Regions from separate parts of the Clostridium sp. 29_15 genome, predicted to be linked through region 2. Evidence: riboswitches for the same ligand, from Rfam matches in the RefSeq annotation. Region 2 holds a riboswitch; the other holds the start of a gene.
What was found. Region 2 has a riboswitch for lysine ahead of BHW04_RS05000 (YfcC family protein). Riboswitches for the same ligand answer to the same signal wherever they lie in the genome.
Positions count from the first base shown of each region.

Region 1: it holds a riboswitch for lysine, as region 2 does, so the genes downstream of both, BHW04_RS11305 (aspartate-semialdehyde dehydrogenase) here and BHW04_RS05000 (YfcC family protein) in region 2, are expected to answer to the same signal.

Region 1 is NZ_MNRT01000042.1:105,454-109,680, reverse strand. It holds gene dapB (4-hydroxy-tetrahydrodipicolinate reductase) at 1-502, opposite strand, end outside; gene dapA (4-hydroxy-tetrahydrodipicolinate synthase) at 517-1,395, opposite strand; gene BHW04_RS11305 (aspartate-semialdehyde dehydrogenase) at 1,417-2,400, opposite strand; lysine riboswitch at 2,525-2,694, opposite strand; gene BHW04_RS11300 (small, acid-soluble spore protein, alpha/beta type) at 2,862-3,113, shown strand; gene BHW04_RS11295 (class I SAM-dependent DNA methyltransferase) at 3,238-3,975, shown strand; gene hslO (Hsp33 family molecular chaperone HslO) at 4,003-4,227, shown strand, end outside.
Region 2 is NZ_MNRT01000024.1:38,203-42,429, forward strand. It holds gene BHW04_RS04995 (HelD family protein) at 1-1,205, shown strand, start outside; lysine riboswitch at 1,365-1,540, shown strand; gene BHW04_RS05000 (YfcC family protein) at 1,743-3,185, shown strand; gene BHW04_RS05005 (M20 family metallopeptidase) at 3,321-4,227, shown strand, end outside.

The DNA.
Region 1 (4,227 bases), on a different contig from region 2:
TATCATCAGAAATAGATTCCTTGATGGTGTCAGCCAGTAGTAGAGCAGTTCCACTTGGTGAGTCCACTTTTTGGTTATGGTGTTTTTCAATTATTTCTATATCATAATTTTGATATAGTAGAGGTGAAATTTTCCTTAGTAAAGAATTTATTAAATTAATACCTAATGACATATTGGCAGATTTAAAAATTGGAAGAGTTTTACTAGAATCTTCAATTAACTTTAAATCTTCATCAGTGTAACCAGTGGAACATAATACTAAAGGCTTTTTTGTACTAGTTGTTAAAGCTAGTAAGTCTTTTAAAGCATCAGCTCTAGAAAAATCAAGAAGAACATCGTAATGAATATTTACGTCTTCAGTATTTTTAAAAATTTTAAACTCAGATTCTTTAGGAAATTTATCAATTCCAGCAACTATTTTTAAAGATGGAAATTCGCTTATAACATTTTGTATTACATTTCCCATTTTTCCGGAACATCCACTTAATAAAATTTTAACCATTTAAAAACTCCATTCTATATTAAGCCGTAATTTTTTAAAGTACTGCATAATATTGTTTTATTTTTTTCGTCCATTTCATAAAGAGGCAATCTTAATTCTCCAACTTCTTTTCCCATCAAGTTAAGAGCAGTTTTTACTGGTATAGGATTTGTCTCCATAAATAAATCATTTGTTAGTTTGAGATATTTTAACTGCAAAGCTAAAGATTTGTTAATATCACCAGTTAAATATGACATTACCATTTCATGAACAGCTTTAGGAACTATATTTGCTAGTACAGATATAACTCCAATACCACCTAGTGCTAGAATTGCAGTAACTTGATCATCATTACCAGAATAAATATCTAATTTATCACCACATAAAGCTTTTATCTTTGCAATTTGGCTTATATTGCCACTGGCTTCTTTTACAGCTGTCATATTGGAAAGTTCAGATAATTCTAGTAAAGCTTCAGGTGTGATATTCATATTCGTTCTTGAAGGAACATTATAAAGGATTATTGGTGTGTTTACAGCATTGTTAATAGCTTCAAAGTGTTTAAATAATCCTTTTTTATTTGTTTTATTATAATAAGGAGTTATAACAAGAAGTCCATCTACACCAACAGATTCTGCAAACTTACTCATTTCAATTGAAGCAGCTGTATTATTTGAACCAGTTCCTGCAATTACAGGTATTCGTCTATTTACAGTATTTATAACAAATTGGATAGCATCTTTTCTTTCAGATTCACTCATTGTTGTAGCTTCACCGGTAGTACCACAAACTATTATTGCATCAGTACCTTCAGCAATCTGCCATTCAATTAGTTCTTTAAACTTAGGAAAGTCTATTCCATTTTCATTGAAAGGTGTTATTATAGCAACACCAGAACCTTTAAAAACTGTCATATTAACCTCCGTATAAAATAATTATTTAATTATTTCTTCTGCAATTTGTATTGCATTAAGAGCAGCACCTTTTCTTATGTTATCCCCTACAACCCATATATTTAATCCGTTATCAATGCTGAAATCTCGTCTTATTCTTCCAACATAAATTTCATCTTTTCCTGAAACTTGAAGTTGTGTAGGGTATTTAAGTTCTTTAGTATCATCATATACCACTATGCCTTTAGTTGATTCTAAAAGTTTAACTACATCGTCAAGTTCATATGGTTTTTCTAATTCTATATTTATGCTTTCGGCATGACAGTTTAGTACTGGAACTCTTACGGCAGTAGCTGTAATCCTTATGGAATCATCATGAAGAATCTTTTTAGTTTCGTTAATCATCTTTATTTCTTCTTTTGTATATCCATTATCTAAAAATACATCAATATGAGGAAGACAATTTTCTGCAATAGGGTAAGGGAATTTTTTAGGTTCTACTCCTTTTAATCCATCTTTTAAATCAGCAATACCTTGCATACCTGCACCAGATACCGCTTGATAAGTTGAATAAACGACTCTTTTAATACCGTAGGCATCTTTTAATGCTTTTAAAGGTAGCATAGCTTGAATAGTAGAACAATTTGGATTGGCAATTATACCATTGTTCCATTTAATGTCTTCCGGATTTACTTCAGGAACTACTAAAGGAACATCTTTAGCCATTCTCCATGCACTGGAATTATCAATTACTGTTGCACCATACCTTACAAAGATTGGTGCAAATTTTAAACTTGCATCTCTGCCAGCTGAAAATAATGCCAAATCTATTTTTTTATCTTTTATATTTTCTTCAGAAGTTTCATTTACTATATATTCTTTATCTCTGAACTTTAGATATTTTCCAGCTGAACGTTTTGAAGCAAAAAGATATAACTCATTTATTGGAAAATTTCTTTGTTCAAGAATTTCTAAAAATTTTCTTCCAACATTACCTGTTGCACCAACAACTGCTACATTATACATGTAAATTCCCCCTTAAATTTAAACGCTTATTAGCGTATTAATAATAAAAAATTAGAAGCTTTGAGCAAAATCACTCAAAGCTTCTAATTTTTTTATATTTTATATAAATATTTATTAGATTTCTTTAAATGATAGCTCTCCACAAAAATGTGACAGGAATACATATATTATATGAACCCCCAGTAAATAGCTGTAAAGCATAGGCTATTTACTTCGGCGATAAATCCTTTCCCATTAAATCATTGTGCTTAGCTCTTTAATAGTACTGATAAGTATCGCGCCTCTATCTTGCAATTATTTATTAGATTAGTTTGATTATATATGTTATTTATAAACAATGCAAGATTAAAATTGAAATAAATATATATAATACAATATATGTATAAAAATGTAATTTAATCTTTGAATATTTTATATTTTTATGGAGAAAATACATATATTACTTTGTAGGGGGAATAGTTATGAGCAAGACACCGCTAAAAAAAATTATAAAATCTAAAATTAAAACTAATAAAGAGCTTACAGCACAAGAACTTTTAAGAGAAAAAATCAAATATGAAATTGCTGACGAATTAGGATTAAAAGAAAAAGTTGATCAATATGGATGGGGAGGACTCACAGCTGAAGAAACAGGAAGAATAGGAGGTATTATGACCCGTAGAAAAAAAGAACTAAAAATTCCAACTAATGATGAGATACTAGGAAGAAAATAATGGATTGACTAATTAGTGGAATACATATATTATAATTCTTAGAAATTATAGATTAATGTAGAAGAAATATTTCTTCTACATTAATTTTTAAGTAGCTGTAAAATTTATAGCAAGGGGGAATAGTATGGCTTATGGAGAATTTGCTAAAATTTATGATGATTTAATCAATGAAGATATTAATTATGACAATATGATTAGCAGAATAATTGAAATATGCAATGAATATAATATTGAATACAAAGATTATCTTGATGTTGCTTGTGGTACTGGAAATGTTACTGTAAGACTAGCAAAGTATTTTAAAGATGTATATGCCGTAGATTTATCTGAAGATATGCTGAGAGAAGCTTTTAATAAATTTAAGGAAAATAGAATTAAAGGTAGGATAATTTGTCAAGATATGACTGAAATGCAGCTAAATAGGAAGTTCGATTTAATTACATCAGTTTTAGATTCTACAAATTATATTACTGACGAAGATGATTTGAAAAAATATTTCAGTTCTGTTAAAGAGCATTTAAAAGATGACGGGATTTTTATTTTTGATGTTAATTCATATTATAAGTTATCAGAAATATTAGGTAACAATATTTATACATATAGTGAAGAAGATGTTTTCTACATATGGGAAAATGTTTTTGAAGATGATATGGTTTCAATGTTTCTTACCTTCTTTGTAAAGCAAGGAGAACTTTATGAAAGATTTGAAGAGGAGCATTTTGAAAGAGCATATAGGGAAGAAGAGCTTGAAAGTGCTCTATCAAATTGTGGATTAGAGATAATAAATAAGTTTGATGGATATAGTAATAATAAGGTTCAAGCAAGTAGTGAAAGAATAGTATATGTAGTTAAAAAAATATAACTATATTAAATTTAGGAGGAAGTATAGATGGAAGATAAGATTATTAATGCGGTAGCTATGGATGGAACTGTTAGAATAATAGCAGGAACAACTACAAATTTAGTAGAAAAAGTAAGAGAAATTCATGAATGTACACCAGTAGCAGCTGCAGCACTTGGAAGAATGATTACTGCAGGAGCATTATTAGGTACTACTTTAAAATCTGATAAAGAAATTATGACATTAAGAATTAATGGTGGTGGAGAAGCAGAA
Region 2 (4,227 bases):
ATTTAGAAGAAGTATTAAAAGGAAATGAAGAAGTAGTAAAAGAAATCAGGTATAAATCAAGTGAAGAATTCATTAAGTTCCTTGATAAAAAATGTATGGAGTTTGAAAATGAATACTTTAACCTACAAGCACTTAATGCCTTTGATGAAGAAATAGTATCATTAAATGAAGTAGAAGAATTATTTGAAAAACACTATAAATATATGCCTTTATTTAGAAGAAGTCAAAAAGTTAAGAGAGTTCTTATATCAAAATTAAAAGATAAGAGAGATGAAAAGGTAAGAGAAATAAATGCTGAATTTAAAGCTAAGCTTGAAGTAATGTCAGATGATGAAAAGAATATTGAGCAAAATAATTTAGAATTTAAAAGACGTAATGACATCAGAGATGTTGTAAGAGAAGTGATGAATGTAAAAGCAGATCTAGAGAATTGGATAGATAATGAAAGTATAGTTGATATTTATAAGAAGTTTATGAACATAGATATGTTATCATACTTAGATCTTCCAGCAATACTATACTTAATGATTAAGCTTGATGGAAAGAAATCTAAGGCAGAAATCAGACATATAGTTATTGATGAAGCTCAAGATTATAGCATGCTTCAATTCTTAGTGCTGCAAGGATTAACTGGTTGTAGAAGCTATACTATTGTAGGTGATGTTAACCAAAGACTTGTAAAGATTGATGAAGTACCTGCCATGTTAAGATTAGAAGATATTTATGGAAAATTTGTTAAGAGATTTGATTTAAATAAGAGTTACAGGTCAACACAACAAATTATGGAATATGCAAGTAAATTATTAGATGAAAATGCTATAGTTCCATTTGTAAGAAAAGGTAAATATGATGTGGAAGAAATTGAAATTAATGATAAAGAAGATTTAATTGATACTATTCTAGAAACCTTAGAAGAATATGATGATGAAAACTATGAAAATATAGCTGTTATAACAAAAGATAAAAATGAACTTCAAATAATAGCACCAGAACTTAAAAAGTTCACTAAAATAATGGCTTTTGATAAAGCAGATATAATTTATAGAGGGGGAAAAGTTATAGTACCTTCTTATTATGCTAAAGGTCTTGAGTTTGATGGAGTTGTAGTTGTAAATTTTGATGATAACACTGATGATTTAGTAAAATATATTATGGCAACTAGAGCTTTACATCAACTTAAAATTATAAATTATAGGGAAAAATAATTTATACTTAATATAGTTTTATCTATTATAAAAGTAGTATAAATTAAAAAAATATTGATGAAATATAATATAAAAGCACGAAAAATTTATAATTATGCAGAAAATATACTTTACATTTAAGAAAAAAAGTTGTATATTGTTAAGAGAGAATTATATTATGAAGTTGATAGAGGTTGCGATATTTAAGAGTAGATTTACGGAGGTAAGCACAAAGATGTAAATTGAAAGGAAATTTCGCCGAAACATATAGTTGATGCTTTGAAACTGTAGTGTTGGGGTTATGTAAAATATACATAAAACTGTCACAAATTAATTTGTGAAGAGCTATTACTTAACGATTATATTATTGATAATAATACTTTTATTATAATATTTGGTATTTTAGTGATTATATAGTCTTGAGTGAGAAGCTCAAGGCTTTTTTATTATTTTAAAATTAAATGTGAATAGCTATTACTTATTAGTTAAAATTTTTTAAAAAATTATTTTTTTCAAACTATTGTGACAAAATATTATAAATAGGGGGATTTTAAAATAATGCAAAATGTATCAGGTAAAGAAAGACAAGGTTTCTGGAAAAGATTTAATGGTGGAATAAAAGTTCCACATACATTAGTTATTATTTTTTCAATAATAATTTTAATGGCAATAGCAACATATATAGTGCCAGGTGGTACATATGAAAGAGTAGCTACTGAAGTTAATGGACAAATTAGAACTGTAGTTTTAAATGGTTCATTTCAGTATGTTGAAAATGAAGCACAAGGGTTGTTCCAAGTGATGCAAGCACCAGTAGAAGGAATTCAACAATCAGCAGAAATTATAGCATTCTTATTTATAGTTGGGGGTGCATTTAGTTTAATAACTAGAACAAAGGCAATAGACTCAGCTATAGCTAAGGTTGTTAATATTTTTAAGGGAAATGAGTTATTAATAATTCCTATTATATTTACTTTATTTTCTCTTGGAGGAGCAACATTTGGTATGACTGAAGAAGCTATACCATTTATAACAATATTACTTCCGTTAATGCTTGCTTTAGGGTTTGATAGTATATTATCAGTGGGAATAAGTTATTTAGGGTGTATTGTAGGGTTTGCAACAGCTATGCTTAATCCATTTACAGTAGGAATAGCGCAATCTATAGCTGAAATACCTTTATTCTCTGGAGTAGTATATCGTACTATTACATGGGTTATAACTACAACAGTAGCAGTTATATTCTTAATGGTTTATGCAAAAAAAATTAAGAAGAATCCTGAGCTTAGCCCAGTGTATAAATTAGATGAAGAAAAACGTGAAAAATTAAAAGAAAATAAAAATGAAGAAATTAAATTTACATTTGCACATAAAATAATAATTGCTTCAATTGGTGTTTGTTTAGCAGTTATCATATGGGGAGTATTAAAAGAAGGATTTTGGATTCCAGAAATAGCTGCAGTATTCTTAATAACTGGAATATTTGCAGGAATAGTTGGTGGATTAAAAGCTGATGAAATGGCAGAAGCATTTATAGATGGAGCCAAAGATATGATTGGAGCTGCAATGGTAATAGGGTTTGCAAGAGCTATAGTAATAATAGCAGAAAATTCTCAAATCATAGATACAATATTATTTGGTTTATCATCATTTATAGGTAAATTACCATCATTACTAGCTGCATGTGTAATGTTACCAGTTCAAATGTTTATAAACTTCTTCGTTATTTCAGGGTCAGGACAAGCAGCATTAACTATGCCAATATTAGCACCATTAGGTGATTTACTTGAAATATCAAGACAAACAACAGTATTAATATTCCAATTAGGAGATGGTTTCTCAAATGCTATTTTCCCAACATCAGGAGTATTAATGGCATGTTTAGGAATGGCTGGAGTACCATATTCTAAATGGTTTAAGTGGATAATGCCATTACAAATTATATTATTTGCACTAGCTATAATATTTATAACTTGTGCTATGTTGATGGGTTGGGCTTAAGAAGTTAAAAGTTAACGGTTAAGAGTGAAGGGGTAGGAGTTAAGGAATAAATTCAGTAACTTTTATCTTTTCACTTTTAGCTTTTACTTAAATAAATTATTTTACAATTAATTTAAATATGGGAGGAAAGAAGAAATGAAGACTATAATATATAACGAAGGTCAATTAATTAAAGAAAGATTAGCTAAAATTAGTGATTATATATACAATAATCCGGAATTAGGAAATAAAGAATACAAGGCAGTTGAAGCATTAACTACATTTTTAAAAGAGCATAATTTCCAAGTAGAGTGTCCAATAGCAGATATGGATACAGCATTTAAAGCAACTTTTGATAGTGGAAAACCAGGAATGACTATAGGGTATTTATGTGAATATGATGCATTACCTAAAATAGGACACGGATGTGGACATAACATGATAGGTGCTATGTCATCAGGTGCAGGAGTGGCTTTAAGTAAAGTTTTAAATGAAATTGGTGGAAAGATTATAGTATACGGAACACCAGCAGAAGAAACTAATGGAGGAAAAGTTATTTTAGCAGAAGCAGGTGTATTTGATGAATTAGATGCAGCAATGATAGTTCATCCAGATGGAGAAACTAGAGCAAGTGGATCAAGCAGTGCTTTATATCCAATAAGATTTATATATAAAGGTAAAACAGCTCATGCAGCATCTTGTCCAGAGAAAGGAATCAATGCATTAAATAGCGTTATTCAATTATTTAATGGAATAGATGCACTTCGTCAACATGTAACACCAGATGTTAAAATGCATGGAATAATAACAAAAGGTGGAGTTGCAGCTAATATAGTTCCAGATGAAGCAGTTGCTGATTTTTATTTTAGAGCTTCTACTAAGGAAAGAGTAACTGAAGTTATAGAAAAAGTTAAGAAGATTGCAGAAGGTGCAGCTTTAATGACTGGGGCAACTCTTGAAATGGAAAGATATGAATTACCTTATGATGATTTAAAGACTAATGAAAAATTATCAGAGATGTTTAATGAGAACTTAAGAGCATTAGGTATTACAGATATAAATC